One region of the Mesorhizobium sp. M1A.F.Ca.IN.022.06.1.1 genome, then DNA from elsewhere that is predicted to be linked to it. Evidence: riboswitches for the same ligand, from Rfam matches in the RefSeq annotation. Region 1 holds a riboswitch; the other holds the start of a gene.

Region 1 (15,145 bases):
ACGCTTCAATGCATCGCGCATTGGCCCGAACAGATAGTTGCCAAAGGTGACGGCTTCGCCCCCGCCGACAATCACTTCCGGATCGATGATATTGCAGAAGCCGCCCAGGTATCGTCCAATCCCCTCGCCTGCCTCCTGCAACAGGTCTATGGCTGCCCGGTCTCCAGTCTTGGCCGCGTTCAGCATGTCGTGGCGCGTCACTTCACCAGGGAGTCGCCTGGCCTCCTTCCATCGCCGCACCAGGGCCGGTTCCGAGAAGAAGGTCTGCAGGCAACCGCGCCTGCCACACTCGCATGGCGGCCCGTTCGGATCGTATGTCGAGTGACCCATCTTGCCCGCGGCGCCATTCGCGCCGTGATGGACAGAGCCATCGATGACCACCGCGCAGCTGATGCCCGCCCCGATGGCCAGGGCCCCGACGGTGCTATGATGCCGGCCAAGTCCGAACAATTGTTGCGCGAGCGCAAATGCGTTGGTGTCGTCGTCCGCCCAGACGGGTACGCGCACGCGTTCGGCAAGCATCGCAGCGATCGGCACATCGGCCCAATTGAACCGGTGGCTCAACCGGCAGACACCGTTATCGATGACGCCTGGTACAGCGATGCCGATCCCGCTGAGCTGGGCGCCTGTCGGTGCCCTGCGGTCGGAAACCAGCTCCTCGACTGCCGAGGCGCAGGCCTCCACCGTACTTTGTGGCGACAGATCGGGGACAACGACCTGCTTCGTAACAAGTGGAGTCGTGGCAAGATCGGTCAGCACACAATCGATGCCGCCTAGCTTCAGCTTGAGCCCGGCCACAAGCCTGCCGGCGTAGTTTATATTGATCGGGATAGGTCGACGTCCCGGCGCGCCAAGACTCGCCTCCCCTTCCACCAGGATATTTTCCTCGAGCAATTCAGACACGACGAACGTCACCGCCGCGGGGCTGAGGCCCGTAACAGAGGCGATTTCGGCGCGGCTTATAGCACCTTGCCTTCGCAGTAGGTTCAGGATCAGCCGCCGGTTGATCGCGCGGGCCGTTTGCTGATCGCCTTTGAGCTTCATTCCTGCCTCATAATTAATTTTGTAAATTAAGTATTGACCATGCTGACATCCATACGCTACGAATTCGCATGGTTCAATTGGAATCCGGCTGTTCTCAGGGAGGAGATAGAAGCCATGACCACCGACTTTTCCGCGTTAACCACAACAAGGCGCCGTTTCCTCAAGGGCACTGGCGCGGCACTCGCCGCTTCGGCGACTGGTCTTTGCCTCCCGGCCTTGGCGCAGGCTCAGGAAATCACCATCATTTCCAACCTCAGCAATGTCGAGCAACGCCAGATCCTGCAGCGGCTGGCGAGCGAGTATGAGGCAAAATCAGGCACCAAGATCGTCATCAACAACATGGACCACGAGGCCCATAAGACGGCAATCCGCAGCTATCTTGTCGTCGGCGCTCCGGATATCTGCTTCTGGTTTTCCGGCAACCGCATGAAGGCCTTCGTCAACAAGGGCCTTTTTGACGACATCTCCGATCTGTTCGCCAAGGAGAACTACAAGAGCGTACTCGGTGCCACCACAAGCGCGGTCACCGTCGACGGCAAGCAGTACGGCCTGCCGATGGGAGGTCTTCTCTGGGGCCTCTTCTATCGCAAGGACGTCTTCGCCGAAAAAAATTGGTCGCCGCCCAAGACCTGGAACGACTTCCTCGCCTTCGGCGAGGCGGCCAAGTCCGCGAAGATGATCCCGATCAGCATGGGCACGAAGGAGCTTTGGCCGGCGGGCGGCTGGTTCGACCATATGAACCTGCGCATCAACGGGCTCGACAAGCACATAGCGCTGATGGACGGCAAAGTTCCCTACACCGATCCGATGTTGACGCCAGTCTTCGACAAATGGAACGATCTGATCAAGGCGGGCTTCTTCTCGCCGAGCCACAGTTCGTTCGGATGGGAGCAGGCGGGTGCTGCCCTAGCGCAAAAGAAGGCGGCAATGATGGACCTGGGCGGCTTCGTTCGATCCGCCTTTCCGGAAGCGGATTTGCCTCAGCTTGCCTACGCGCCATTTCCCGAGATCGTTCCCGGCGTCGCCCGCTACGAGGATTTTTCGGTCAACTCCATCCACGTTCCGGCGAATGCGAAGAACAAGCAGGGTGCGCGCGACTTCGTCGCCTATTTCTACAAGCCGGAAAATCTGGGCGCATTCCTCGCCGCCGAAGGCGCCATCCCGCCTCGCAACGACTGCCCGCCAAGCAAGGACCCGCTGGTCAATGCTGCGGTCGAGGAACTGAAGAAAGTGGTTGGAACATCGCAATATTACGATCGCGACACCGATCCGGACATGGCCCAGGAAGGGATGGCGGGGCTGCAGGAATTCATGGTCAAGCCTGAGCGACGTGAGCAGATCCTCAAGCGCCTCGAAAAAACCCGCAAGAGAATCTTCGGTTGATCCTCCCTGGCTGACGGGCGCCGCCTTTCGGCGGCTCCCGTCTCTCTTTTTTCGGATGGAACGCCATGCCTCCTGTCTGGCGCAGAAATCGTCATTGGTTGACGCCGGTACTTTTCCTGCTGCCGGGCCTCATCCTGTTCGGCTCGGTGATCCTTGCCGCCTCCATCGAGACGGTCTGGATTTCGCTGCACGACTGGGATGGGATTGGCGCCAAGACCTGGGTCGGGCTCGCCAACTATGTCGAACTGGCCGACGATCCGCAGTTCTACGTCTCGCTCAAGAACAACGTAATCTGGCTGCTGATCTTCATGCTGGCGCCGCCGATCGGCCTGGCGCTTGCGCTGATCGTGAATCAGCAGATCCGAGGCATGCGCATCCTCAAGTCGCTGTTCTTCGTGCCGCTTGTGCTGGCGACCGTCACCGTCGGTGTCGTGTTCGGATGGGTCTATGATCCAAACTTCGGGCTGCTGCAGCTTCTCTTCGGCGCCTTTGGCGGTACCGCCCCGGCGTTGCTTTCAGACGAGACCTTCGTCACCTTCGCGGTAGCCGCCGCCGGTCTATGGCCACAGATCGCGTTCTGCATGATCCTGTTCCTGGCGGGACTGAACAGCCTCAACGACGATCTGATCGCCGCCGGACGCGTCGACGGTGCGCGCGGCTGGCGCATGTTGCGCCATGTCGTCCTGCCGCAACTGTCGCAGGTCGGCTTCATCGCCATCGCGGTGACGGTGATCGGTGCGCTGCGCTCCTTCGACATGATCGCGGTCATGACCAGTGGCGGCCCCTATGGCTCGTCCACCGTGCTCGCCTACCAGATGTATCAGGAGTCGATCTTTTCCTACCGCTTTGGCTACGGCGCCGCGATCGCCACCGTGCTGTTCGTGATCATGATCGTCTTCATCGCCTGGTATCTCAGTGGCCTCATCAAGGCCGAGCGGAGCAACGCCTGATGTACCCGCGCCCCATTCCCGAAAACGCCAGGATCCAGCGAGCCCTCTATCTAGGTGGTGTAACCCTGGTCGTGATCCTGTGGCTGCTGCCTCTGCTCGCCGTGATGCTGACCTCGATCCGTTCCAACGAGGAGCTGATGGCCGGCAACTATTGGGGCTGGCCGCAGAAATTCAGCCTGATCGACAACTACAAGGCGGTTTTCGACCAGACCGCCATGCTGCGCTTTTTCCTGAACAGCCTGCTGATCACCATTCCGTCCGTCATCGGCGTTCTCATCCTGTCGACACTGACCGGCTTCGTCTTGTCGCGCTACCCGTTCCGTGGCTCCAACCTCATCTTCGCCCTCTTCGTCGGCGGCAATTTCCTGCCGGCGCAGATCATGATGATCCCGGTCCGCGACCTGATGGTGAGGCTGGGTCTCTACGACACCGTCTATGCGCTGATCGTTTTCCACATTGCCTTCCAGACCGGCTTCGCCACGCTTTTCATGCGCAACTTCATCGCCGCTCTCCCGGGCGAACTGTTCCAGGCGGCGCGCGCCGAAGGCGCCTCGCCGTTCCAGACATTGCGCCACGTGGTTGTTCCGCTGGTCCGGCCTGCACTGGCGGCACTCGCGATCCTCACCTTCACCTTCGTCTGGAACGACTATTTCTGGGCGATCGTCCTTACCCAGAGTGATGCGGTCAAACCCGTTACCGCAGGCCTGAACAATCTGCGCGGCGAATGGACATCGGCCTGGAACATCGTCTCGGCGGCCACGATCTTCGTCGCCCTGCCCCCGGTCGTGATGTTCTTCATGATGCAGAAGCACTTTGTCGCCGGCCTCACCATGGGAGCCGTCAAGGGATGATCCGCCGCGAACCCTGCCGCACCCGACACGCACGGAAAGGCGCCTCGATATGAGCAGCGTGGAATTGCGAAAAGTCGACAAGCACTATGCCGGCTACCATGCCCTGAAGACGGTCGACCTGACGATCGAAAAGGGCGAGTTCGTCGTCATGGTCGGCCCCTCCGGCTGCGGAAAGTCGACATTGCTGAAGACGATCGCCGGGTTGGAAACCATCAACTCCGGCCACATCGTGATCAACGGGCGAGACGTCACCAGGGAAGAACCCGGCGACCGCGGCATCGCAATGGTCTTCCAGTCCTATGCACTCTACCCACACATGACCGTGGCCGAGAACATGGGCTTCGGCCTGCGGATGGCCCACCGGCCCAGGACCGAGATCGACGCCGCCGTCAAACGCGCAGCACGGATCCTGCGTCTGGAGGAGCAGCTCGACAAGCGCCCGAAGCAACTATCGGGCGGGCAGCGCCAGCGCGTCGCGATCGGCCGCGCGATCACCCGCTCGCCCGAGGTGTTCCTGTTCGACGAGCCGCTGTCGAACCTCGATGCCGCGCTGCGCACTCAGATGCGAGTGGAACTTTCGAGCCTGCACGCGCAGCTTGGATCGACGATGATCTACGTCACCCACGACCAGGTCGAGGCGATGACCATGGCCGACCGGATCGTGGTCCTCAACAAGGGCCGGATCGAGCAGGTCGGCTCGCCGCTGGAGCTCTACGCCAATCCTGCGAACATTTTCGTCGCGGGCTTCCTCGGCGCGCCACGCATGAATTTCATCGAAGCGAAAGCAGTGAGCGTCGAGGCATCCACCGTCTCGGTAGCGGCAGCCGGCCTCCCTGCCATCACCTTGGATGGCATCGACGCCGGCGGCCTTTCGGCTGGTGACGCCGTGACCATCGGCATCCGTCCGGAGGCCCTGCGTGTCGTCGAGCCAAGCGACGTCGCAACGCCGGCCTTCTCCAGCCAAGTGCGTCTGGTCGAGCAGTTGGGGCGCGAAACTGTCCTCTACGTCGACGGCTCTCCGCTTCAGACGACCAATTCCGACAGCGGCACCGGCAATTTCACCCTTCAGCTCAACAAGGTTTCTACCGTCGGCGTCGGCGCCGCGTTGCAGGTCGGCTTCGAACCCGGCGACGCCTACCTCTTCGGCCCCGATGGCCGCACGCTCACGCCAAGAAAACCCCTCGCCTCAGTCTGAACCTCGAAATTTCGAAAGTCCCATACGCATGAACCGCAAAGAGCCCGCTCCGCTATCCGTATGGCGGCCCCTCAATCTTGACCGCTTTCTGCTTGGAGCACCTCATTACCCCGAACATGTCGACGAAGGCTGCTGGCAGCGTGACGCCGAGCGCATGGCCGCCGCCGGCGTCAACACGGTGCGTATGGGAGAGTTCGCCTGGCACATTTTCGAGCCCCGCGAAGGCAAGTTCGAGTTCGGCCTGTTCGATCGCGCGATCGAACTTCTCGGCCGCGCGGGGATCGACACGATCATGTGCACGCCGACAGCCACCCCTCCCCGCTGGCTCACCGTCAACTATCCCGAAGTGCTGCGCGTTGACATGAACGGGCGGGCCTCAAGCCACGGATCGCGCCAGCATGCCGACACCACAAGCCCGGTATTCCGCGCCCACAGCCGCCGCATCACCCGCGCCATGGCCGAGCATTATCGGCACAACCCGCGTGTGATCGGCTGGCAGACGGACAACGAGCTCAACACCACGGTGTCGGAATCGTTCGCGCCTTCGACAAGGCTGGAGTTCCAGAAATACCTGCAGAAGGCCTACGGCACCATTGAGGCGCTGAACTTCGCCTGGGGCGGCCACTTCTGGGCGACGGCCTACGACGATTTCTCGCAGATCGACCTGCCGAGACCGCTCATGCCGTCCTACCCCAGCCCCGGCCACGTGCAGGACTACCATCGCTTTCTGGCCGCCGCGACCGCGGCCTTCCAACACGACCAGGTCGAGATCCTGCGCGCCGCCAATCCGGACTGGTTCATCTTCCACAATCTTGGCCAGCTTGCCGACATCGACTTCCGCGGTCAGTTCGGACAGGACCTCGATTTCATCGGCTTCGACATCTATCCGATGCTCTATGACGAGATGCGCCGAACCGGCGGGCATGCCGCGACCCAGGCCCTCCATCTCGACATATGCCGCGCCTATTCCGGCAACTTCATCGTTCCGGAGCAGGCCTCAGGCTTCGGCAGCCAGCCCGGCTTCTCGACGATGACGCCGGAGCCCGGCGAGATGCGTCGCATGGCCATGACCTCGGTGGCGCGCGGCGCCGACGGTGTCATGTTCTTTCGTTGGCGTCCCGCGCATTTCGGCGCCGAGATCTACTGGATGGGCGTCATCGATCACGACGACGTGCCGCGCCGCCGCTATGACGAGGCAGGCCGCTTCTTCCATGAGATCGCCGCCGCGAAGGAGCAGATTCTTGGCACCGCAGTGCGCATGGACCTCGGCATCGCCGGCGCGGACTTCGACAACCAGGAGGCTCACAAGACCTATCCGATCGGCCTCCCCAGTCCGCTCGAAGACGCGACGCTGCTTCATCGCCACTGCTATCAGAACGGCATTGCATGCGGGTTCATTCATCCCGAAGACGATCTTTCGCGGCTCAAGGCGCTCTACGTCCCGCATTGGGTGATGTGGAAGGATGAATGGAACGAGGCTGTTGAAACATTCGTCCGCAACGGCGGTACGCTGATCCTATCGGCATTGAGCGGGACGAGGGACGAGAACAACCACATCATTCGCGAGCAGGCGCCCGGCAAGGCCCTTGCAGCCCTGAGCGGCGTCAGGGTGGCGGAGTTCGGCCGCGTCGTTCCCGAAGGCGGCAGCGGCCTGTTTCCGCTGTTTCGTCCGGCTCCGATGGGCGCCTATGCACCGCCGCCGCTCCCGGCCTCGTCCGCGGAACGCAAATACCTGTTCACCCTTGGCAATGAAGAATTCCAGGCTGCGCATTTGTACGAGGTGCTTGATGTAGCGCCTGACACCGAGGTGCTCGGCATCTGGTCGAACCGCTTCGCCGCCGGCTCTCCGGCAATTACCGCCCGCAAGGTTGGGCAAGGTCGGGTTGTCTATGTCGGCACGTATCTCACGCCGCAACTGACGGAGAAGCTTGTCGATGTCGTGCTGGCCAAAGCCGGTATAGCGCCTTTGCTGCCCGACCTGCCTGCCGGGGTGGAGGTCTCTGTCAGGGAAGCCGACGACCGCCGGCTGATGTTCGTGCTGAACACCACGGAAGTCGCCGTGATCGTACCCAACGTCCCAAAGGGCCTCGACCTGCTGACGGGCAAGGCCGTTGAAGGAACGCTGCAACTCGACCCTTACGGCTGCGCAATAATTCGGTCCTGAACAAATCGAACCAGCGTCCGTAGACGCCGAACAGATGCTCTTCGAGGCGAAAAATGCGTTCTTCAATCCGCCGCCACAAGGGATTCGCAAAAGCGTTTCCTTGGCGGATGACAAGTGGGCCCCGACTGCCAGCTCGACGCGCGCAAGGTCGTGGCTCAATGGGCGTCGATGTAAGAGATGCTCGATCAAAGCTGCGTGGCTGCGCCCCTTCTCGTCGCTTGTTCGAGGCTGGAGAAGTCATGAAGTCGAGTTGACAGGATAGCGTCGCATCGTCCAACCTAGGCGCCTCACCAGGGGAGTCCCGGCAAGGGGCTGAGATACTGCTAATAGCGCGCAGTGACCCGTTGAACCTGATCCAGTTCATACTGGCGTAGGGACGGTGCGAGGCTTCGCGGGTCGGCAATCCGGCTTCGGCATTCGGGCAGTGCCCGCATCCTAAGCGAAGCGTCACTTCCTCCTCATCGCGTGGACTGGGTCTCCGTGCACTCGAGCAAGGAGGCTCACTCATGAATGCCCACACCCCGACCGTCACCGTCGGCGAATTGCCCGCTTCGAAGAAGGTCCACAAACCCGGTCAGCTCCACCCGGAGCTGCGGGTGCCGATGCGCGAGATCTCGGTCCACCCGAGCGCCGGCGAGCCGCCGGTCACGGTCTATGACTCGTCCGGTCCCTACACGGACACCGCGATGAAAACCGACATCGAGCGTGGCTTGCCACGGCTGCGCGAGGCATGGATCGAGGCGCGCGGAGACGTGGAGCGCTACGAGGGCCGCACGATCAAGCCGGAAGACAACGGCTTCGTCTCAGCCGATCGCCTGACGCCGGAATTCCCGGTTCGCAACAGACCGTTGCGCGCGGCCGGCGGCCGCGCCGTCACACAGCTCGCCTATGCGCGCGCCGGCATCATCACGCCTGAGATGGAGTTCGTCGCCATCCGCGAGAACCTCGGCCGTGAGCAGTTGCGTTCGAAAGTTCAACGTGATGGCGAAAGCTTCGGCGCCGCGATCCCCGACTTCGTCACGCCGGAATTCGTGCGCGACGAGGTGGCGCGCGGCCGCGCCATCATCCCGTCCAACATCAACCACCCGGAAAGCGAGCCGATGATCATCGGCCGCAATTTCCTGGTCAAGATCAACGCCAATATCGGCAACTCCGCCGTCACCTCGTCGATGGCCGAAGAGGTCGAGAAGATGGTGTGGGCGATCCGCTGGGGCGCCGATACGGTGATGGACCTCTCGACCGGGCGCAACATCCACAACATCCGCGAATGGATCGTGCGCAATTCGCCGGTGCCGATCGGCACCGTGCCGATCTACCAGGCGCTGGAGAAGGTCGGCGGCGTCGCCGAGGAACTGACCTGGGAGGTGTTCCGCGACACCCTCATCGAGCAGGCCGAGCAGGGCGTGGACTATTTCACGATCCATGCCGGCGTGCGCCTGCCCTATATCCCGCTGACCGTCGACCGCGTCACCGGCATCGTGTCGCGCGGCGGCTCGATCATGGCCAAGTGGTGCCTGCATCACCACCAGGAGAGTTTTCTCTACGAGCATTTCGAGGAGATCTGCGACATCGCCCGGGCCTATGACGTGGCGTTCTCGCTCGGCGACGGCCTTCGCCCCGGCTCGATCGCCGATGCCAATGACGCGGCCCAGTTCGCCGAACTGGAAACGCTAGCCGAACTCACCAAGATCGCCTGGACCAAGGACTGCCAGGTGATGATCGAAGGGCCCGGCCACGTGCCGATGCACAAGATCAAGCAGAACATGGACAAGCAGCTCGCGGTTTGTGGCGAAGCGCCGTTCTACACGCTCGGGCCGCTCACCACCGACATAGCGCCCGGCTACGACCACATCACATCGGGCATCGGCGCGGCGATGATCGGCTGGTTCGGAACGGCGATGCTCTGCTACGTCACGCCCAAGGAGCATCTCGGCCTGCCCGACCGCGACGACGTCAAGACCGGCGTCATCACCTACAAGATCGCGGCCCACGCCGCCGACCTCGCCAAGGGCCATCCAGCCGCCAAAATCAGGGACGACGCGCTGTCGCGGGCGCGCTTCGAGTTCCGGTGGGAAGACCAGTTCAACCTGTCGCTCGATCCGGAGACGGCGCGCGCCTTCCACGACGAAACCCTGCCAAAGGAGGCGCACAAGGTGGCGCATTTCTGCTCCATGTGCGGCCCCAAATTCTGCTCGATGCGGATCTCGCACGACATCCGCGCCGAAGCCCAGAAGGAAGGGCTCGCGGCCATGGCGGCGAAGTACCGCGACGGCGGCGATCTCTACATGCCTGTCGACAGCACCCCCGAGCGCACGGACACGCCATGAAGGTGCTCATTCGCGGCGCTGGCGTCGCCGGATTGACACTCGCGCACGAGCTGGCAACGCGCGGCGCCGATGTGACCGTGGTCGAGAAACGCCTCGAGATCGCCGGCAATGCCTCTTGGCACGCTGGCGGCATGCTCGCGCCCTGGTGCGAGCGCGAGAGCGCCGAGGAGACCGTGCTGACGCTCGGACGCGACGCAGCCGATTGGTGGGACGCCGCCTTGCCCGGCCATGTCTCGCGCCAGGGCACGCTGGTGCTGGCGTCTGCCCGCGATGCCGGCGAACTCGACCGGTTCGGCCGCCGCACATCCGGTTTCAGGCAGTTGGACGCCAGCCAAATCGCGGCACTCGAGCCGGCGCTCGACGGCCGGTTTGGACGCGGTCTGTTCTTCGCTGAGGAAGCGCATCTCGACCCGCGCAAGGCGCTGCTTTCCCTGCGCGACAAGCTGCGCGGGATGGGCGCGCGCGTCGAGTTCGGCCGCAGCTCGGCGCCCGCATCTCAGGATATTGAGGTGGATTGCACCGGCAGCGGTGACAGGCGACCGGAACTGCGCGGCGTGCGCGGCGAGATGCTTATGCTGCGAACGGGCGAGATCTCGCTGGCCCGGCCAGTGCGGCTGCTTCATCCGCGCATCTCGGTCTATGTAGTGCCCCGCGCGGAAAACCTGTTCATGGTCGGCGCGACGATGATCGAATGCGATGCCAAAGGCCCGATCACCGCGCGCTCGACCATGGAGCTGCTCGGCGCCGCCTATGCGCTGCATCCGGCCTTCGGCGAAGCCGAGCTGGTCGAAACCGGTGTTGGCGTGCGTCCCGCATTCACCGACAACTTGCCTCGCGTCGAGCGCGACGGGGGGAATATTCGCATCAACGGCCTCTACCGCCACGGCTTCCTGCTCGCGCCGGCCATGGCGCGGCGGGCAGCCGACCTCATCCTGGAATCCTGGAGCAAAGGAGTTTGCCCTTGAAGCTCACCGTTAACGGCCAAGCCCATGAAGTCGCGGCAGAAACGCTTGCCGCGCTGCTCAGCGAACTCGATTTCCAAGGCGGCTGGCTGGCAACCGCGCTGAACGGTGACGTCGTACCGGCCAGGGAGCGCGACCGCTGCCGGCTCAAAGATGGCGACCGCATCGAAATCCTTTCACCGATGAAGGGAGGCTGATCCATGCTCGAGTTCTATGGACAGAAACTCGCGTCCCGCCTTCTGCTGGGCACCGCGCTTTACCCCTCGCCTGCCATCATGGCGGAGGCGGTGAAAGCGTCCGGCACGGAGATCGTCACCGTGTCGCTCCGCCGCGAAACATCGGGCGGCAAAGCCGGCGGCCAGTTCTGGTCGCTTGTCCAGTCGCTCGGCGTTCGCGTGCTGCCCAACACCGCCGGCTGCCACTCGGTGGTGGAAGCGGTCACCACGGCGCGGATGGCGCGCGAGGTGTTCGGCACGGACTGGATCAAGCTCGAAGTGATCGGCAACCACGACACGCTGCAGCCCGACGTCTTCGGATTGGTCGAAGCCGCAAGGATCCTTGCCTCCGAAGGCTTCGAGGTGTTTCCCTATACGACCGACGACCTCATCGTCGCCGAGCGCCTGCTCGACGCCGGCTGCAGGCTCCTGATGCCCTGGTGCGCGCCGATCGGCTCCGCACGCGGGCCGCAGAACCCCAATGCGCTGCGAAGCCTGCGAGGCCACTTCCCCGGCATTCCGCTGATCGTCGATGCCGGCATCGGCCGGCCCTCGCATGCCGCGGCCGTGATGGAGCTCGGCTACGACGCGGTGTTGCTCAACACGGCCGTCGCCAGGGCAGGCGATCCCGCCGCCATGGCCGCGGCCTTCGGCAAGGCGGTCGAGGCCGGCCGCGAGGCCTATTGCGCCGGCCTGCTCGAGCCGCGCGACATGGCCGTTCCCTCCACCCCCATCATCGGCATGGCAGCATTCTCATGAAGCTCGATCCGTTTTACCTGATCGTCGATTCCGCCGCTTGGATCGAACGTCTGGTGCCGCTCGGCGTGAAGCTGGTGCAGCTGCGCACTAAGGACCAGGACGAAGCTTCGCTGCGCCGAGAAATTCGCGCCTCGAAGGCAGTCTGTGACAGCCACGGCTGCCAGCTCATCGTCAACGACTACTGGCGCCTTGCGATCGAGGAAGATTGCGATTTCGTTCACCTCGGCCAGGAAGATCTGGCGGAGGCTGATGTGAAGGCGATCCGCAGGGCGGGCGTGAGGCTGGGCCTCAGCACTCACGACGGCGCCGAACTCGAAACCGCGCTCCAAGCCGAGCCGGACTATGTCGCGCTCGGACCGATCTACCCGACCATTCTCAAGGCGATGAAATGGGATCCGCAGGGGCTGGACCGCATCGCCGCCTGGAAGCAGCGCGTAGGCGAACTTCCGCTTGTGGCCATCGGCGGGCTCACCGTCGAGCGCGTAGCCGGTGTCTTCGCGCACGGCGCCCAAAGTGCGGCGGTCGTCACCGACATCACCCGCAACACGCACCCCGAGGCGCGGACGGCTGAATGGCTGGCGGCGACAGCCCAATGGCGTTGACGCCGCATGTGCTGATCGTCGCCGGCTGCGATTCAAGTGGCGGCGCCGGAACAGCCCGAGACGTCGAGACCGTATCCGCCTTTGGGCTGCGCAGTTGCCTCGCCGTCACGGCCGTGACCATCCAGACGCATTCGGCCGTCGAACACATCGAGCAGATGCCGCCGCAGCTTATCGCCGCCCAAATGCGCGCTGCCTTTGCTGCCAACCCGGTCGCAGCCGTCAAGATCGGCATGCTGGGGACGGCGGCAGCCATTGAGGCGGTCGGCTCTGTCCTGGCGGCCCATCCGAAGGTGCCGGTGGTCCTCGACCCTGTGCTTGGCTCGACCTCGGGACGCGTGTTGCTGGAGGACGATGCCGTCGACGTGTTGTGCCGTGATCTGATGCCGCTCTGCCGGCTCGTGACCCCCAACCTGATTGAGCTCGCAAGGCTGGTGGGATCAGAACCTGCGAAGGACGAAGAAGGCGCTTGCGTTCAAGGCGAGGACCTGTCGGCGACGGTGCGGACCGCCGTGCTCGTCAAGGGCGGGCACGCGCACGGAGATCACGCGAATGACCTTCTCATGCAGCCGGACCGTCGCGCCGTTCGGGTCGAAGCGCCTCGCGTCCATGGGGGGATGCGTGGCACCGGCTGCGTGCTGTCCAGCGCCATCGCCGCATCGTTAGCTCAAGGTTTGCCGTTGGAGGCGGCGGTACGGGGCGCCAAGACCTATGTTCTTGAGCTCCTTCGTGGGGCGCGATGACGTTGAACGGACGAGCGCAATGCGCATCTTGACCGATTCCCAGGAGGTCAGAGGCGCATGCCCTCCAGGTCCGAGCCGGCGATCAAATAAACCTTGGAGGTCAATGGCATCAACTCGTTACCGTCTGCTATTCACCTCGCTTCATAAGATGCTGCCCCAACAATCTGGAGCAGCGGCCGGAAGCGAACGGTAACAAGTGGCGCCCCGAGTTTGGCCTTCCAGCATGGGCATGCAGCGGCAGTGTAGGCTTTGTGCCGTCCGGGCAATGGTGGTTAGTCACTCGATGGTGCTGCGCCTCCAACTTGACGGGAGCAAACGCGGGGATCGCCTTTTGCCCAGCCCGTCAACGGGCCCGGAAGTTTCTGGCCTCGCTCAATTTTCGGCAACGAAATCAAAGGTTATGGTGGGCCCGGAGGGTCGTCGTTTTCGACAGGAAATCAATATGTTAGCGGGTGGTTCGCCTACCCTTTTCCCTCGTATTCTCTCGTATGGTCTGGCGAACCGAAAGACGATGGACGAGAATAGTTACTGGCTTCGAGATATCGACGATGGAGCCCTAAGTAGCCAGCCACTTCCTCCTGGTGAATGACCGAAATGGGGCCGAGAACGGACGGACCGCTTTTGCGATGATTGAACAGAAAAGCCGACTTCGCGGCCGGCACATTCGCGGCGGTTTTGCGCCGGGACCGGACATTGTTATGTGCGTCATGATGCCCCGAGCTTGTCGAGCAAAGTCTTGGCCTCTTTCAGATCGAGCGTGTCGAAGCCCTCGGTGAACCAGCCGTAGGTCGGCGCGAGCAGGTCATGCGCCTCGGCGCGCTTGCCCTGTTCGGCCAAAAGGCGCGCAAGCGATGTGGCGGCGCGGAGCTCCCAGGATTTGGCACCTTGCTCACGTGACCGTTCGATTGCCTGGCGGAATGAGATTTCAGCCTCGTGCCAGTCGCTTGGTTCCGCGGCAGCGCATATGGCTCCTCGGAGCCGCAGCAATTCGGCATCGCACCACCGCTCGCGGGACCGGTTCACCTGGTCGAGAGCCCGATCGATCAGGCGCACGCCGTCCGACGCACGATTGACGCTGCCGAGCACCTCGCCGAGGAATCCCATCGTGTAGGCCTGCGTCACTTGCGTTCCGACGGCCTGCATCCGCGCCAGGCTTTCCTCGATTTGGGCGATCGCTCGCTCCTTATGGCCCTGCTTCGCCGAGAGCCATCCCTGCTGCTGGGCGGCCATGGCAATCCAGAACGGATACGCCTGCTCGGTCGCGAAGGTGAGCGCACGGTCGTTCCGCTCCTCGGCTTCGGCCACCTCGCGTCGGAATATTCGTAACCACGCTGCCCATACCAGCACGTAAGCGCGGCTGAAGGGGTGCGCCAATCGCTCGGCCAAGACAAGGGCGTCTTCCATCCGGGTCAGCGCCTGGTCGGGATAGCCGAGGTGCCAAAGCACCGCTGACCCACGACATAGGCAAATCGGTCCGGGATCCTGGCCGTATAGGGCGAGATGAGCTCGATGTCGCTGTGGGCGATAGGCTTCGGAGGCCAGCTCCAGATGTTTGCGTGCCTCCCTGAAGTCGCCGCGCCAAGAAGAGCTGACCCCCCGGGCATAATGGGCTTCGACCACCCACACGGGATCGTTACTATGCAGAGCAAGGTCGAGAAGCCGTCCGCTCAGCTCGTGCGCCGACGTGAGTTGGGCGCCCGTGGCCGAGTAGATGGCCAGGCCGAGCAGAACCGGGAAGACAGCCGCATCTTCCGGCATCAGCTCGCAAAGGCGGCGCGCGCGAGAATAGACCCGCTCGACCTCGGCATTTGCGTAGCCATTCTTGGCGGTGAGCACGCGGCCCAGCACCGTTAGCGCTGCGAGCTCGCGCCGCTGGCGCTCCGGGCCCGCAGGCAGCGTTTCGATCAAGTTCAGCGCTTTCTGCAGATGGTTTTGGGCCTCATCGTTGGCCGA
Region 2 (15,145 bases), 1.5 Mb from region 1:
ACCAGTTCCTGCAGCAGCTCCAGCGTCTCCATGTCGAGGTCGTTGGTCGGCTCGTCGAGCACCAAAAGGTTCGCCGGCCGCGCCAGCACCCGGGCCAGCAGCAGTCGCGCCCGCTCGCCGCCTGAAAGCTCGCGCACCGGCGTGCGCGCCTGCTCCGGCTTGAAAAGAAAATCCTTCATATAGGAGACGACGTGGCGCTGCTCGCCATTGACCACAAGGTTCTCGCCGCGCCCGTCGGTCAGGTAATTCGCCAGCGTCTCCTGCGGGTCGACGGCCTCGCGCTTCTGGTCGAGTGTTGCGATTTCCAGATTGACGCCGAGCCGCACGGTGCCGGCATCCGGCGGCAGCTCGCCGGTCAGCATCTTGAGAAGCGTCGTCTTGCCGACGCCGTTCGGCCCGACAAGGCCGACGCGATCGCCGCGCTGAATACGGGTCGAAAAGCCCTTGACCACGGTGAGGTCGCCAAAACTCTTCTCGATGCCCTTGGCTTCGATCACCAGCTTGCCGGATTCAGCGGCGTCGCTTGCCACCATCGTCGCCGAACCCTCGGCGCCGCGATGGCTGCGAAAACGCTGGCGCATGGCCTGCAGCTCGCCGAGCCGGCGCATGTTGCGCTTGCGCCTGGCGGTCACGCCATAGCGCAGCCAATGCTCCTCGCGCACGATCTGGCGGCCGAGCTTGTGCTGTTCGCGCTCTTCCTCTTCAAGCACCTGGTCGCGCCATTCCTCAAAGTGCGCGAACCCCTTGTCCAGCCGGCGCGTCTGGCCGCGGTCGAGCCAGACGGTGGCGCGCGAGACGCGCTCGAGAAAGCGGCGGTCGTGCGAGATCAGGATCACGGCCGACGAGGTGCGGGCAAGCTCTTCTTCCAGCCATTCGATGACCGACAGGTCGAGATGATTGGTCGGCTCGTCGAGGAGCAGGATATCGGGCTCCGGCGCCATGACGCGGGCGAGTGCTGCGCGGCGCGCCTCGCCGCCGGAAAGGTCGTTCGGCCGCTCCTCGCCGGTCAGGCCGAGATGCTCCATCAGATAAGTGGCGCGATGCGGGTCGTCGGCCGGCCCGAGGCCGGCTTCGACATAGGCGCGCACGCTGGCGAAGCCATCCATATCGGGCATTTGCGGCAGGTAGCGCACCGTTGCCGAGGGCTGGCGGAATACTTCGCCGTCCTGCGGTTCGATCAGCCCCGCGACGATCTTGAGCAGCGTCGACTTGCCCGAACCGTTGCGGCCTACAAGCGCGATCTTCTCGCCGGCGGAGGCGCTCAGTGCCGCGCCGTCGAGCAGCGGCGTGCCGCCAAAAGTCAGTTTTATGCCATCCAGATTGAGAAGAGGCGGGGCCATGTCAGCTTTCGGGAAGAGGATAGGGGTGGGCGAGCAGCAGCGCCCGGCCACGCTCGAGCGCGATCTCGAGCCGATCCTTGATCTCATTTGATATGGTAAGCGATGAGCCGAACGCCACCTCGACACCGTCCAGCGGCCATTTGGCGCCTGAGACCGTCAGGCCGGCGAGGTCGGAGAAGCCGAGCACCGAGAACAGCGTGCCCTCGGCGTAGTCGAAGCCGGCTTTGCCCGGCAGGATGGGCACGCCCTCCTGGGCGCCGCTGGTCAGCAGCACGGTCGTGCCCGCCTCGGCCAGCCGCACGCTTAGAGCCAAATGCAGAAAGGCATGATCGGCGCGCTTGCCGCCGAAGGCGCCGGCCAGCACCAGGCTGGTGGCGCCGCGCGCCAGCGCCGCGGCAATGGCGAGCTCGCCGTCGGTCATATCCTTCTCGGTCGGGAAAATCTTGCGCGGCACGGCGGCCAGATTCTCCGGCAGGCTCGCCGGCACCGAGTCGAAATCTCCGACCCAGAGCTCCGGCAGCAGGCCAAGCATATCGGCATGGCCGATACCGGCATCGGCGGCGATGATGCGGGAGCCTTCGATCTGGCGATCGAGCCGAGGCGTGCGGACGAGATCGCCGCCAAGCAGGATGGTGAATGTGCCCATGGCCGTCGCCCTTACCAGCCCGGCCAACGAAACGGAAGCGGGCGCGTCCAAACGGAATCGCACTTCGCTACCGCGGTGAACCCTGATGGATGCCCAGGAAACTTCCGCTTGCGCGCCGCATCGGCCGGGCCTATGTCTCGAAATGCTCTAACGGGGTGCCGGACGCTGATTTTGCGAACCGGCTGAGAGGCACAAAGCCAACCCGCTGAACCTGATCCGGTTTGTACCGGCGGAGGGATTAGACGTTTCGGACCATCCGACGCCTCAATTCCTTTAACGCGAACGAAGGAGGCGCCGATGCGCTCGCTATTGTCCAACCTTGTTCTTGCAGTCGGCCTTGTTTCGCTTTTGGCAGGCGGACCTGCCGAGGCTAAAGACAAGCTTACCGTCTACACCTACGAAAGCTTCACCGCCGACTGGGGTCCCGGGCCCGCGGTGAGGAAGGAATTCGAGGCCGAATGCGGCTGCGATCTTGAATTCGTCTCGGTTGCCGACGGCGTGGCACTGCTCAACCGCGTCAAGCTGGAGGGCCCCGGCACCAAGGCTGATGTCGTGCTCGGCCTCGATACCAACCTGACCGCGGATGCCAAGGCGAGCGGCCTATTCGCGCGGCATGGCGCGGTGGCCGATTTGAATGTGCCCGGCGGCTGGAAAGACGACACTTTCGTGCCTTTCGACTACGGCTATTTCGCCGTCGTCTACGACACCGAAAAGCTGAAGACGCCGCCGAAGAGCTTGAAGGAACTGGTCGAGGGCGCCGGCCCCGACAAGATCATCATCCAGGATCCGCGCACTTCGACGCCGGGCCTCGGGCTGCTGCTGTGGGTCAAGTCGGTCTATGGCGACAAGGCGCCGGAAGCCTGGGCCAAGCTGAAGCCGAAGGTGCTGACCGTGACGCCGGGCTGGAGCGAGGCCTATGGTCTGTTCACCAAGGGCGAGGCGCCGATGGTTCTCTCCTATACCACCTCGCCGGCCTACCACATGGTGGCCGAGAACACCGAGCGCTATCAGGCGGCGTCCTTCGAGGAGGGCGAATATCTGCAGATCGAGGTCGCCGGCATCACCAAAACCGGCGCGAAGAACCCGCTGGCGGAAAAATTCATAGCCTTCATGACCGGGCCCAAGTTCCAGGACATCATCCCGGAGACCAACTGGATGTTCCCGGCCGGCAAGACCGACAAGCCGCTCAACCCGGCCTTCGAAAAGCTGGTGAAGCCGACCAAAACCCTGCTGTTCAGCCCGGACGAGGTGGCGGCCAACCGCAAGGCCTGGGTGGATGAATGGCTGGCGGCGATGAGCAAGTAGGACGCAGGATGGCGCTTGAGCACCCCCCTCTGTCCGGCCGGCCATCTCCCCCGCAAAGGGGGAAATTCGCGGTCATCGGTGATTTCGCTAGCCGCCGACGGTGTAGGAAGAGCGGCAAAGCTGCCAATCTCCCTCCTAGAGTGGGAGATGTCCGGCAGGACAGAGGGGGGTGCGACGGAACGTGGCGTTCGCTAGCTCGAGCCAACGTGGTGCAGCGTGCAATCCACGCCGCGCCCTGACCCTCGCATCACCGCCGGCATCATCGCCCTTGTCGCCATCACTTTGCTCATCGGCGGCGCCTTCGCCGGCCTGATCCTCGAAGGCGCGAGCGGTCCGTCCAGCGCTGCCGCGGCCTTCGACAGCTATCTGCTCCGCGTCGCCCGCTTCACGCTTTGGCAGGCGCTGCTGTCGACATTGCTTTCGGTCTTGCCGGCAGTGTTCGTCGGCCGCGCCCTGTCCAGGCAAACGAACTTTCCCGGACGTCGCCTGATCCTGCAGTTGTTCACGGTGCCGCTGGCGCTGCCGGCCATCGTCGCCGCGCTCGGCGTGTTGGCGCTCTACGGCCGTGCCGGTTATTTTGCCGGCATCCTCGGCACGTTCGGCGGTGGGGAATGGCCGGGCATTTACGGCCTTTCCGGCATCCTGGTCGCGCATGTCTTCTTCAACCTGCCATTGGCCACGCGGCTGTTCCTCGAGGCGCTCGGCACCGTGCCGGCCGACCAGTGGCGGCTGGCGAGCCAGCTCGGTATGGACGCTCGGTCGGCCTTCCGGCTGATCGAATGGCCGGCGCTGCGCACGGTGCTGCCGGGGGTCGCCGGGCTGGTCTTCATGCTGTGCATCACCTCCTTCACAATCGTACTGACGCTGGGTGGCGGGCCGGCGGCGACGACGCTAGAGGTCGCGATCTACCAGGCGCTGCGCTTCGATTTCGATCCCGCGCGGGCCGTGACACTAACGTTTCTGCAGATCGTGCTGACCTTCGTCGTGGTCGCCATGCTGACGCGACTCGGCGCCAACACGGTCGGCGATGCGAATCTGCCGGTAGCGCCACGCCGCTATCTTGCGACCAGCACCACCGAGGCGGTGTTGAATGCCGGCCTCATCGTGCTTGCGCTGCTGTTCGTCGCCGCACCGATGGCGGCGACCGTGCTCGCCGGGCTGGAGGCGGATCTCGGCCGGCTGGCCGGCGAGGACGCCGTGCGCCGCGCGACGCTCACCAGCGCCGGGCTCTCCTTTCTCTCGGCGCTGCTTTGCGTGATGCTGTCGCTGTCGCTGGTTGCCGCCCGACGCGCACTGGCCCTGCGGCGCCGCGCGGGCGGCGCCATGTCGCTGCTCGAACACGCCGCCGACACCGGCGCCGGTTTCGTGCTGGTCGTGCCGCCCATCGTGATCGGCGCCGGCTGGTTCCTGGCTCTGCGCAACATCACCGATGTGTTCGCCATCGCACCTGTCATGGTCGTCGCGGTCAATGCGGTGATGGCGATGCCATTTGCCATTCGCGCCGTCCGCCCTGCCTATGACGCGGCGAGCGAGCGCCACGAGCGACTCTGCCTGGCGCTCGGCATTTCCGGCTGGAACCGGCTGCGGCTGGTCGACTGGCCGTCGCTCCGGCGGCCCTTGGCCACCGGCTTTGCGTTCGCCATGGCGCTGTCGCTCGGCGATCTCGGCGTGATCGCGCTGTTCGGCAGCGATTCCGTCCAGACCTTGCCCTATCTTCTACTCGCGCGCATGGGCAGCTACCGGACCGCCGACGCCGCGGGGCTGGCCTTGCTGCTCGGCCTCGTCTGCCTGATGCTGGTTGTCGCCGCCGACTGGCTGGGGCGGGAGGCAAAGGCATGACGAGGGATAATAATGGCATCGCAGCCACGAAGGGCCTGGCCGTCACGTTGGACGGCGTATCCTTCAGCTATGGCGAGGCATCCTTCCGGTTCGATGTCGAATTCGCCGCCGGCAGGATCACCGCCATCATGGGGCCGAGCGGTTCAGGCAAGTCGACGCTGCTCAATCTGGTGGCCGGCTTCGAATCACCCAATGCTGGCAAGGTGCTGATCGGCGGGATCGATGTCGACAATGCGCCGCCCTCGGCGCGGCCGGTGTCGATGGTGTTGCAGGAAAACAACCTGTTCGCCCATCTTTCGGTCGAGGGCAACGTCGGGCTTGGCCGCTCGCCATCGCTCAAGCTCACGGCCGACGACCACCGCGCGGTCGCGGACGCGCTGGGGCGTGTCGGTCTCGCCGGCAAGGAAAAGCGGCTGCCGCGCGAGCTTTCCGGCGGCGAGCGGCAGCGCGTCGCGCTGGCGCGGGTGCTCATACGGGACCGTCCGGTGCTTCTGCTCGACGAGCCTTTCGCCTCGCTCGGCCCGGCGCTGCGCGAAGACATGCTCGATCTCGTGGCCGGCATCCACGCCGAGCGACAGATGACCGTGCTTTTCGTCACGCATCAGCCGCAGGACGCGCGCCGCATCGGCCAACGGATCGCGTTCGTCGACGAGGGCAGGGTCGCGGCAACAGGGTCGGCCGCCGATTTCTTCGACGGTGCTGGACCGGAGGCCTTCCGGCGCTATATCGGCGATCGAGGCGGCAGCGTTGCCGGATGACAACACATTGCCCGGAAGCGGACATAATTTACGGCCAAACCGGCTGCGGGTGATCAGGCGTTTGCTTGCCTTGTCCGGGGGAGTGTGGCTAGGTCCGGCCATGCTGGTCCGGGTGGGCCGTGATTTGCCGCAAGATTACGAAAGGAAGCCGATCTGACAGCCGGCATCGAGAGGGTATGGACTAAGCCGCTGGCGCGATTTTTCGCGATGGCCGGCTTTGCCGTGGCGCTGGCGAGCTGCCAGATGTTCACGCCGCCGGACGTGCAGGAGTCCGGCTTCCAGCCCTCCGACAAGCCGATCACCGTCGACAATGTCGTCGCCAATGCCAGGCTGGCCGAAATGGCCAAAGCGCAGCATCCGCGGATTCTCGCCACCTATGGCGGCGAATATTCCGATCCGAAGCTCGAGCGCATGGTGGCCAAGGTCGTCGGCAACCTGACGGTGGTCTCGGCCAATCCGACCCAGACCTATCGCATCACCATCCTCAACTCGCCCAACGTCAACGCCTTCGCGCTGCCGGGCGGCTATCTCTATGTCACGCGCGGGCTTTTGGCGCTGGCCAACGACTCCTCCGAGCTTGCGGCCGTCATCGCGCATGAGATGGGCCACGTCACCGCCAATCACGGGTTGCAGCGGCAGCAGCTCGAGGCCGAGGAAGGCTTGGCGACCAAGGTCGTCTCCGATGTGCTCGGCGACAGCCCGACCGCCAAGGCCGCTCTCATCCGCGGCAAGCTGAGGCTTGCGCAGTTTTCGCGCAACCAGGAACTGCAGGCCGACGCGATCGGCATCAAATCGATCGGCGAGGCGGGCTATGACCCCTATGCGGCCGGCCGCTTCCTGCAGTCGATGTCGGCCTATGCCGATTTCCGTTCGGTCAGCGGCGCCACGGATGCCAGCCTCGACTTCCTGGCCACGCATCCCAACACGCCGCAGCGCATTGAGCTGGCGCAGCGGCTCGCCCGCAACTTCGGACCGCCCGGCGTCGGCACGCGCGACCGCGATGCCTTCCTCGCCGGCATAGACGGGCTGCTCTACGGCGACACGCCGGAAGAGGGCTATGTGCGCGGCCAGACCTTCCTGCATCCCGGCCTTGGCGTGTCGTTCTCGGTGCCCGAGGGTTTCGTCATCGACAATTCGGCGGCCGCGGTGACCGCGACCGGTCCGGGCGACATCGCCATCCGCTTCGATGGCGTGGCGATCGACAAGTCTGTGTCGCTCACCGACTATATCCGCAGCGGCTGGGTCGCCGGACTGGACGATGCCAGCGTGCGCCAGGAAACGGTCAACGGCAACGAGGCGGCGATGGCGCATGCCAGCGCGCAAGGGTGGCAGTTCGATATCGCGGTCATCCGGGCCGGCGGACAGGTCTACCGGCTGCTGACTGCGGCACCCTCGGCCAGCACCGCGCTGGAGCCGGTCGCGCGCTCCGTCAGCAGCTCCTTCCGCACGTTGAGCGCGGCCGAGAAGGCGGCGCTGAAGCCGCTGCATATCCGGGTGGTCACTGTGCAGCCCGGCCAGAACATGGGCACGCTTGCCGCTCAGATGGTCGGCGTCGACCGAAAGCTCGACCTGTTCCGGGTGCTCAACGCAATGTCGCCGGGCGCGAGCGTGTCGGCCGGCGACAGGGTCAAGATCGTCACCGACAAGTAGGGTCGGCATCCGCGCAAGTGCTTCCGCAACGAATCAGCCGCGCGCTTCTATTCGGTCAAGCCGGGCGCGCGGCTGCCGCAGCAATCAGAGCCCGCCACTGCTGCCGCCTTCAGGGCTGGTCTGGCCGCCGGTGCTGCCTCCGCTGCCCTCACCACTTTGGCCGCCGCCGCCGGACCCTGAATGATCGCCGCTACTGCCGCGCCAGGGCGCCGGTCCGGTATCGGTCTGAGGTGGTTTGACCACTGTCGGGACTGTCACCGTCGGCGTCTTCGGCGCGGGTGTGCGGACAACCTTTACCTTGGTGACTATTTTCGTCACGACCTTCGGCTTGCACACTGCGACCGTTAAGGTGCTGCGCGCGGGAAGGCCGAGAATGCTCATGGAATATGCCTCTTGCCGCGCGATGCCGGCTTTGAGGAAAGCCAAGGCGCGGGCCTCGTCGGCGGGCACGCCGTTGCGGCCATCCTTGAAGATCACGGCGAGATCGTTCATCGCATTGACGTGCCCCATGGCCGCCGCCTTGAGCAGCAGGTCCAATCCCTTGCCGGTATTCTGCTCGACGTCGACACCATTGAACAAGGCTCGCCCCCAAGCGGCCATCGCATAGGGGTCTCCCTTGTCGGATGCTTCTGAATAGAAGCTGATCGCTTTCGCGGAATCCGCGGCCGCTCCTATTCCGGACGAAGCGATATGGCCGAGCTCGAACATGGCGCGGACGTGCCCCCTGTCGGCAGCTTCCTGGATAGCTTTCCTGGCCTCGTCGACCTTGCCGGACGCCAGCAGCGCCCGCCCAAGCTCGTAGCGAAACCGAGCGACGTCGGGGTAGGCCTTCACCGCCGCCCGGCAGGCCTCAGCGGCCTCGCCGGCGATCTCGTTCTGCAAACGGCCGGGCGCGACGCCCTGCAGGTCGAGCGGTGCGCCCGCCGCTTGGTCGCAGGGGTCGACGCTTGGCGACAGCTTCATCATCGCTGCCTTGGACGCGTTGCCGCCGCGGATTTGGAAGCCAATCTGGACCGGAGCAGCCGAGCCGATCTGCGGCTCGTAACGCAAATTATCGACTTCACCGGCCATCAGGCTGGAATCCGGAGACAGGGTCCGGTCCGGCAGCGACAGAGTTCCCGTTGCCGGATAGCTTGCAAGCTTCAGGCTGAGTGCGGGGTCGTTGCTGGGGAAATCGAGCTTCAGCGGAACCGGACCGACGCCAACCGGGATGCTGATATCGCGATTTTCGATCGCCTCGGCGGCGCCGGTGATCTGGCTGCCGCTCTCCGGATCCGGCTGCTTCTGCTTGGCCGTGACCTCCTGACCCTCGGCGTCATCGTGGCGCATCAGCACCACCTCGTCGACCAGCGAGGAATTCTCCCACGGAACCTGCTTGCCGTTGGTGGCTTTGACCACGTCGCGGCGAACCGCCGCCATCACCGTGCGGATTTCCTGGTTGGGCGCCAACGCGTGGCGCGAAAAGGCAGATGAGAACGGGCTGAGGGCACCGCGCCCGTCATAGGCGACCGCGCCTGGCTCGGTGGCGAAGGCAATCAGCGTGTTCAGTGAGCTCTTCACCTGCGCAAGGCCGGCGTCGCCCGCGACGATCAGCTGGTCCCTCAGCCAGTAATCCTGGCGGGGGAAAGGATTGTTCCGGCAGGCGTCGAGGATGATCACCTGGATCTTCGCTTTCGAGCGCAATTGCTCCAGCACGTCGTCAAGCTTGATCGCCTGGACCTCGATGTCGGCGGCATCCTTCAGCGACGCGTCGACGGGGATCAGGAAATTCTCGCCCCCGATCTGAAAACCGTGGCCGGAATAGTAGACGACGGCCAGATCCGCACCGTCCGCCGCGGCGAGATAGTTGCGGAACCGCTCCTCGAACTGAAGCTTGGTCAAGTCCTTTGCGACGAACACGTCGAAGCCGGCCAGCCGGAACGTGTTCGCGACGTCCTGAGCATCCTTGTCCGGGTTTTTGAGAGCCGGAATATTTCGGTATTCGGCATTGCCGATGACCAAGGCAACCCTTCGATCGGCGTGAGCCTCGAACGCGGTGAAGCACACGAGAACCAGGGCTGCAAGGAACGCGCAGCATCGCAGCATGGCAAACCCCCATCCGCTAAAGTTGGTGCAGTCAGGAAGACAGTTTACGCCGCGAGGGTCTGTTAAAGAATTCACAATCCATGGCTACGGATGCAGAAAGCCGCCGGGATGGCTGACTGATAGTCTCCTGGCGACTTCGAGTCGCTGCCTTGGCTTTCAGGCGGCTTCCGCCAGGAATTCGGGGTTCTGCTTCACCAGCGCCGCCCGCAGCTTTTCCATGGCGCGGGCTTCGATCTGGCGGACGCGTTCCTTGGAGATGCCGAGCGCCTCGCCAAGCGATTCCAGGGTGGCGCCGTCGTCGCTCAGGCGGCGCTCCTCGATGATGCGCAGCTCGCGCGCATTGAGCGCGCCGAGCGCGCTCTTCAGCCAGACCGCGCGGCGCTCGACGTCTATCGTTTCGCCGACGACCTCGTCGGGAAGGGGATCCTCCGAGACCAGGAAATCCATCCGCTCGGCGGCGCCGTTCTCATCGGCAAGCGGGGTGTTGAGGGAGCTGTCGGGGGCCGAAAGACGCGAATCCATCATCGCCACGTCGGCTTCCGGCACGCCGAGCGCGGCCGAAACCTCGCGGTAAAGCGAGGCATTGGAGAGCGGCTCGGCGCCGTTGGCAAGCCGCGCGCGCAGCCGCCTCAGATTGAAGAACAGCGCCTTCTGCGCGGAGCTGGTGCCGCCGCGCACGATCGACCAGTTGCGCAGGATATAATCCTGCATCGAGGCGCGGATCCACCAGGTGGCATAGGTCGAGAAACGCACTTCGCGGGCGGGCTCGAAGCGGGCAGCCGCTTCCAGCAGGCCGACATGGCCTTCCTGAATGAGGTCGCCGAGCGGCAAACCGTAGTGGCGGAATTTGGAAGCCATCGAAATCACCAGCCGCATATGGGCGACGGTGATCAGATGCAGCGCGTCCTGGTCCTTTTTTTCCCTCCAGCGTATGGCCAGGAGATGCTCCTCGTCGCGCTCGAGATAGGGAGCCTTCATTGCCGCCCGGACCAGTGTCCGTCCTGCCACATCCTCGATCATGCCGGCTCCTTTTGGCGGTCGTTGCACTGGATGACGGTTGAAATGACGTCGCAGCGCCCTACAACAGCCAGCAACGTGCCAGAAGCGCGAATGGTTCCGTAGTGCCGGCGGATGCATATGCCTGCCGAAAACGTTTCTGTTATCGATCCGTGAGGCTTGGCTTGGCGGATTTTTCGCTGGTTTTGAGAACTGGATTTCTGGAACGGTCGATTTTTGAAATCTGGTTCCTTATTTCTTGAGCTTCCATCTGCCAGTTTGCGGCTCTCACCATGCGCCGGCGCACCGGTCAAAACGGGATCACAGAAAAATGAAATGGCTCAAATCGCTTCTCGTCGCCGGAACGCTGCAGGTTCTGGCAGTCACAGCCGGTCATGCCGGCGCCAATCTCGACCAGATCAAGCAGGCGGGCGTGATCAAGGTCGGCACGGAGGGCACCTACGCGCCCTTCACCTATCATGACGAATCCGGCGCCCTGGTCGGCTTCGACGTGGAGATCGCCAAGGCGATCGCCGAGAAGCTCGGCGTCAAGGTGCAGTTTCTCGAGGGCAAGTGGGACGGCCTTATCGCGGGGCTCGACGCCAACCGCTACGACGCCGTCATCAACGAGGTCGGCATCACCGACGCGCGCAAGGCCAAGTATGATTTCTCAGATCCCTACATCGCCTCCAAGGCGGTGCTGATCGTGCGCGGCGACAACAGCGACATCAAGACATTCGCGGATCTCAAGGGCAAGAAGGCGGCGCAGTCGCTGACCTCGAATTTCGGCAAGCTCGCCGAGAAGAACGGCGCCGAATTGGTCGGCACCGACGGATTCGACCAGTCGATCCAGCTGCTGCTCACCGGTCGCGCCGACGCCACCATCAACGATAGCCTGTCCTTCCTCGATTTCAAGAAGCACAAGCCCGACGCCAATGTGAAGATCGCCGCGCAGGAAGAGAATGCCGATTATTCCGGTGTCATCGTGCGCAAGGGCGATCCGGAACTGGTGGCGGCGATCAACAAGGCGCTGGCCGACATCAAGGCCGACGGCACCTACAAGAAGATTGCCGACACATATTTCGGCCAGGACGTCTCGCAGTAAGCCCAATCATCCCTTTTGCTTGAGTTCCGGCGGGCCGTCAAAGACGGCCCGCCGATTTTTACCTGATAGTCGCTCGGCATGCGGCCAGAGGGTCGCAGCGTCCGGAAAGGAGAAGGGCTCCGTGCCGCACTGGTTGCAATTGATGCTGGAGTCGCTGCCGACGCTGCTATGGGCGGCACTGATCTTTACCGTGCCGCTGACGCTGCTGTCCTTCGCCTTGGGGCTTATGGCCGGGCTGGTGACGGCGCTGATCAGGCTGTTCGGCCCGAAACCGCTGGTCGCGCTTGTGCGCTTCTATGTCTGGATCTTTCGCGGCACGCCGCTTCTGGTGCAGCTCTTCCTGATCTTCTACGGCCTGCCGTCGGTGGGCATCCTGCTCGATGCCTTTCCCGCAGCGTTGATCGGCTTCACGCTCAATATCGGCGCCTACACGTCGGAGATCATCCGCGCCGTCATCGGCTCGGTGCCGAAAGGGCAGTGGGAGGCCTCCTATTCGATCGGCATGACCTGGAGCCAGGCGATGCGGCGGACGATCCTTCCGCAAGCGGGCCGCGTCGCGGTGCCGCCGCTCTCCAATACGTTCATATCGCTGGTCAAGGACACCTCGCTCGCGGCGGCAATAACGGTGCCCGAAATGTTCCAGGCTGCGCAGCGCATCGTCGCCACCACCTACGAGCCGCTGATCCTCTATGTCGAGGCGGCGGCGCTCTATCTGGCGATGAGCTCGGTGCTGTCGGCTCTGCAGGCGCGGCTGGAGGTGCGGCTCAACCGCTATGGCGGCTTCCTGGAGGCCAATGCATGATCGGCCTTACCAACATCGAGAAGCGCTTCGGCGACAATCTTGTCCTGAAAGGTGTCACCGTCAGCATCGACGAAGGCAGTGTCACGGCGCTGGTCGGGCCTTCGGGCGGCGGAAAAAGCACGCTCTTGCGCTGCATCAACCTCTTGGAAATTCCGACCTCGGGCACTTTGCGCATCGGCGACGAGACGCTGGAATTTCGGCCGGGCGCCAAGGTACCGGCGGCGGACATTCAGCGCGTGCGGCTGCAGACCGGCATGGTGTTTCAGAATTTTCAGCTCTTTCCGCATCGCACCGCGATCGAGAACGTCATGGAAGGGCTGGTGACGGTGCTGAAATGGCCGCAGGCGCGGGCGCGCGAGCGGGCGATGGCGCTGCTCGAGAAGGTCGGCATGGCGCATAAGGCCGATGCCTGGCCGGCGACTCTGTCAGGCGGCCAGCAGCAGCGCGTTGCGATCGCCCGGGCGCTGGCGCCGTCGCCGCGCGTGCTGCTTTGCGACGAGCCGACCTCGGCGCTCGATCCGGAGCTGGCGCAGGAAGTGGTCGACGTGCTGGGTCAACTGGCCCGCGAGGGCACCACCATGGTGATGGCCACGCATGATCTGAGACTCGCCTCCAAGATCGCGCAGGAGGTGGTGTTCCTCGATGCCGGCTCGATCGTCGAGAAGGGCCCGGCTTCGATCGTGTTCGACAACCCCGAGCGCGAGCGGACCAAGCGCTTCATCGCCTCGCTGCGGCAGGAGGAGGCGCGGAAGGAAGGCGGGGCGGGGGATCAGGTATGATTCCTTCATAAGTTGGCGCTGCCCCTCATTGCCCTGCCGGGCATTTCTCCCCGTATAGTGACGGGAGAAAGGACGCTTTCATCAGAGAGTTCGCCAATCGCCAACGTTTCAGAATGGGCGCCAACGACGCCGTCATCTCGCTTCTCCCCGTTCACTATACGGGAGAAGGTGCCGGCAGGCGGATGAGGGCAGCGCCGACCTTCCGATATTGCGCGCAACAAAAAACCCGGCGCCAGGCCGGGTTCTTCGTTGTTCGGCAGGCGAATGCTCAGGCAGCTTCTTCCTGCTCGGCTTCCTCGTTGTCGGCCTTGGCGCCGCGCTTCGGACCCTTGTTGAGGTTGACCTCGATGAGGCGAACCGCCTCGGTCTCCGACATGCGGTTGACGGCGGCGATCTCGCGAGCCATGCGGTCGAGCGCGGCTTCGTAAAGCTGGCGCTCGGAATAGGACTGCTCCGGCTGGTTGTCGGCGCGATAGAGGTCGCGCACCACTTCCGAGATCGAGATCAGGTCGCCGGAATTGATCTTGGCATCATATTCCTGCGCGCGACGCGACCACATCGTGCGCTTGATGCGGGCGCGGCCCTGCACGACCTTCAGCGCGCGATCGACATAATCCTCTTCCGAGAGCTTGCGCATGCCGATAGAGGTCGCCTTGGCGACCGGCACCTTAAGCCTCATCTTGTCCTTCTGGAAATCGATGACGAACAGCTCCAGCTTGTGACCCGCGACTTCCTGCTCGTCGATGGCCACGATCTGGCCGACGCCATGCGCCGGGTAAACGATAAACTCACCGGTCTTGAACCCGTGACGGGCCGCGGTGGACTTCTTCTGCGGGGTGATCGTTGCCATTACGCCCTGAACTCCTTAGTTGTAGCGCCGGCATGGCGGCGCCGGCTGAACTCAGACGATCGGCGGAAGCCGATCTTTAGCCGCACAACAAGTGAACTCACCGGAATAAGCCGGGGCCGACAAACCGCACGAATGCGATTGCCTGCCCCAGATCGCTCTGGTCCGGATTTGAAAAGTTCACCTTTCAGTGATTTGGGGCGTTAGCGCCATAAATCGACGTTGTGTCACCGGCATGTTTCGCGGATATAACACAAAAAGTCGGAAGAATCAAGGTTTTGCTGCATTCGCTAACGCCATGCGCCATCGCTGGCTGTCAAGACAGCAATTGTATCGGCTCGCTTACGTGGCGTCATGCCGGCTTGCCCGGTCCAGCCTTCAGTCGCCTTCGCCGGGCTCCGGCGAGAAATACTTCTCGAACTTCCCGGCCTCGCCGTCGAAGTTCTTGGCGTCGGCCGGCGGCTCTTTCTTGGCAGTGATGTTGGGCCATTTCTCCGCGTATTCGGAATTGACCTGCAACCATTTGTCGAGCCCGGACTCGGTGTCCGGCTTGATCGCGTCGGCCGGGCATTCCGGCTCGCACACGCCGCAGTCGATGCACTCGTCAGGATGGATGACGAGCATGTTCTCGCCTTCGTAGAAACAGTCGACCGGACAGACCTCGATGCAGTCCATGTATTTGCATTTTATGCAATTATCGGTCACGACATAGGTCATCGCAGGCTCCGGGACGTCCCGTATTTGCTGGGCTTTTTTGGTGAGGTAACGCCTTTGCCCGCCGCTTGCAAGGGCAGGACTTCCCGCCTGAGCCGGCATCGCGGAAAGGAATTCCGCGCGCCTGCCGCGACGAGGTTCCGTCGAATCTTCTAGTCCTCGCCGAGCAGCCGGTCCGTCTGCCGCCGCTGCCGCTTGGTCGGACGGCCGGTGCCGGCTTCGCGCAGCGCCGGAATGGCGTCAGGAACCGCCTCGCCCTTGGGCGTCGGCGGCGGCGAC

The links. Region 1 has a riboswitch for thiamine pyrophosphate ahead of thiC (phosphomethylpyrimidine synthase ThiC). Riboswitches for the same ligand answer to the same signal wherever they lie in the genome.
Region 2: it holds a riboswitch for thiamine pyrophosphate, as region 1 does, so the genes downstream of both, thiB (thiamine ABC transporter substrate binding subunit) here and thiC (phosphomethylpyrimidine synthase ThiC) in region 1, are expected to answer to the same signal.

The regions. Positions count from the first base shown of each region.
Region 1 covers NZ_CP034455.1:5,053,531-5,068,675, reverse strand. The annotation lists gene EJ078_RS24140 (ROK family protein) at 1-1,044, opposite strand, end outside; gene EJ078_RS24135 (ABC transporter substrate-binding protein) at 1,159-2,427, shown strand; gene EJ078_RS24130 (sugar ABC transporter permease) at 2,493-3,377, shown strand; gene EJ078_RS24125 (carbohydrate ABC transporter permease) at 3,377-4,228, shown strand; gene ugpC (sn-glycerol-3-phosphate ABC transporter ATP-binding protein UgpC) at 4,278-5,423, shown strand; gene EJ078_RS24115 (beta-galactosidase) at 5,452-7,587, shown strand; TPP riboswitch at 7,870-7,982, shown strand; gene thiC (phosphomethylpyrimidine synthase ThiC) at 8,094-9,914, shown strand; gene thiO (glycine oxidase ThiO) at 9,911-10,879, shown strand; gene thiS (sulfur carrier protein ThiS) at 10,876-11,073, shown strand; gene EJ078_RS24095 (thiazole synthase) at 11,077-11,850, shown strand; gene EJ078_RS24090 (thiamine phosphate synthase) at 11,847-12,452, shown strand; gene EJ078_RS24085 (hydroxymethylpyrimidine/phosphomethylpyrimidine kinase) at 12,443-13,192, shown strand; gene EJ078_RS24080 (adenylate/guanylate cyclase domain-containing protein) at 13,898-15,145, opposite strand, start outside.
Region 2 covers NZ_CP034455.1:3,574,510-3,589,654, forward strand. The annotation lists gene EJ078_RS17100 (ABC-F family ATP-binding cassette domain-containing protein) at 1-1,340, opposite strand, end outside; gene EJ078_RS17105 (thiamine diphosphokinase) at 1,342-1,986, opposite strand; TPP riboswitch at 2,128-2,241, shown strand; gene thiB (thiamine ABC transporter substrate binding subunit) at 2,284-3,291, shown strand; gene thiP (thiamine/thiamine pyrophosphate ABC transporter permease) at 3,508-5,130, shown strand; gene thiQ (thiamine ABC transporter ATP-binding protein) at 5,127-5,888, shown strand; gene EJ078_RS17125 (M48 family metalloprotease) at 6,096-7,538, shown strand; gene EJ078_RS17130 (caspase family protein) at 7,623-9,539, opposite strand; gene EJ078_RS17135 (RNA polymerase factor sigma-32) at 9,780-10,643, opposite strand; gene EJ078_RS17140 (amino acid ABC transporter substrate-binding protein) at 10,951-11,724, shown strand; gene EJ078_RS17145 (ABC transporter permease subunit) at 11,846-12,526, shown strand; gene EJ078_RS17150 (amino acid ABC transporter ATP-binding protein) at 12,523-13,305, shown strand; gene EJ078_RS17155 (CarD family transcriptional regulator) at 13,574-14,155, opposite strand; gene fdxA (ferredoxin FdxA) at 14,531-14,869, opposite strand; gene EJ078_RS17165 (RNA-binding S4 domain-containing protein) at 15,019-15,145, opposite strand, start outside.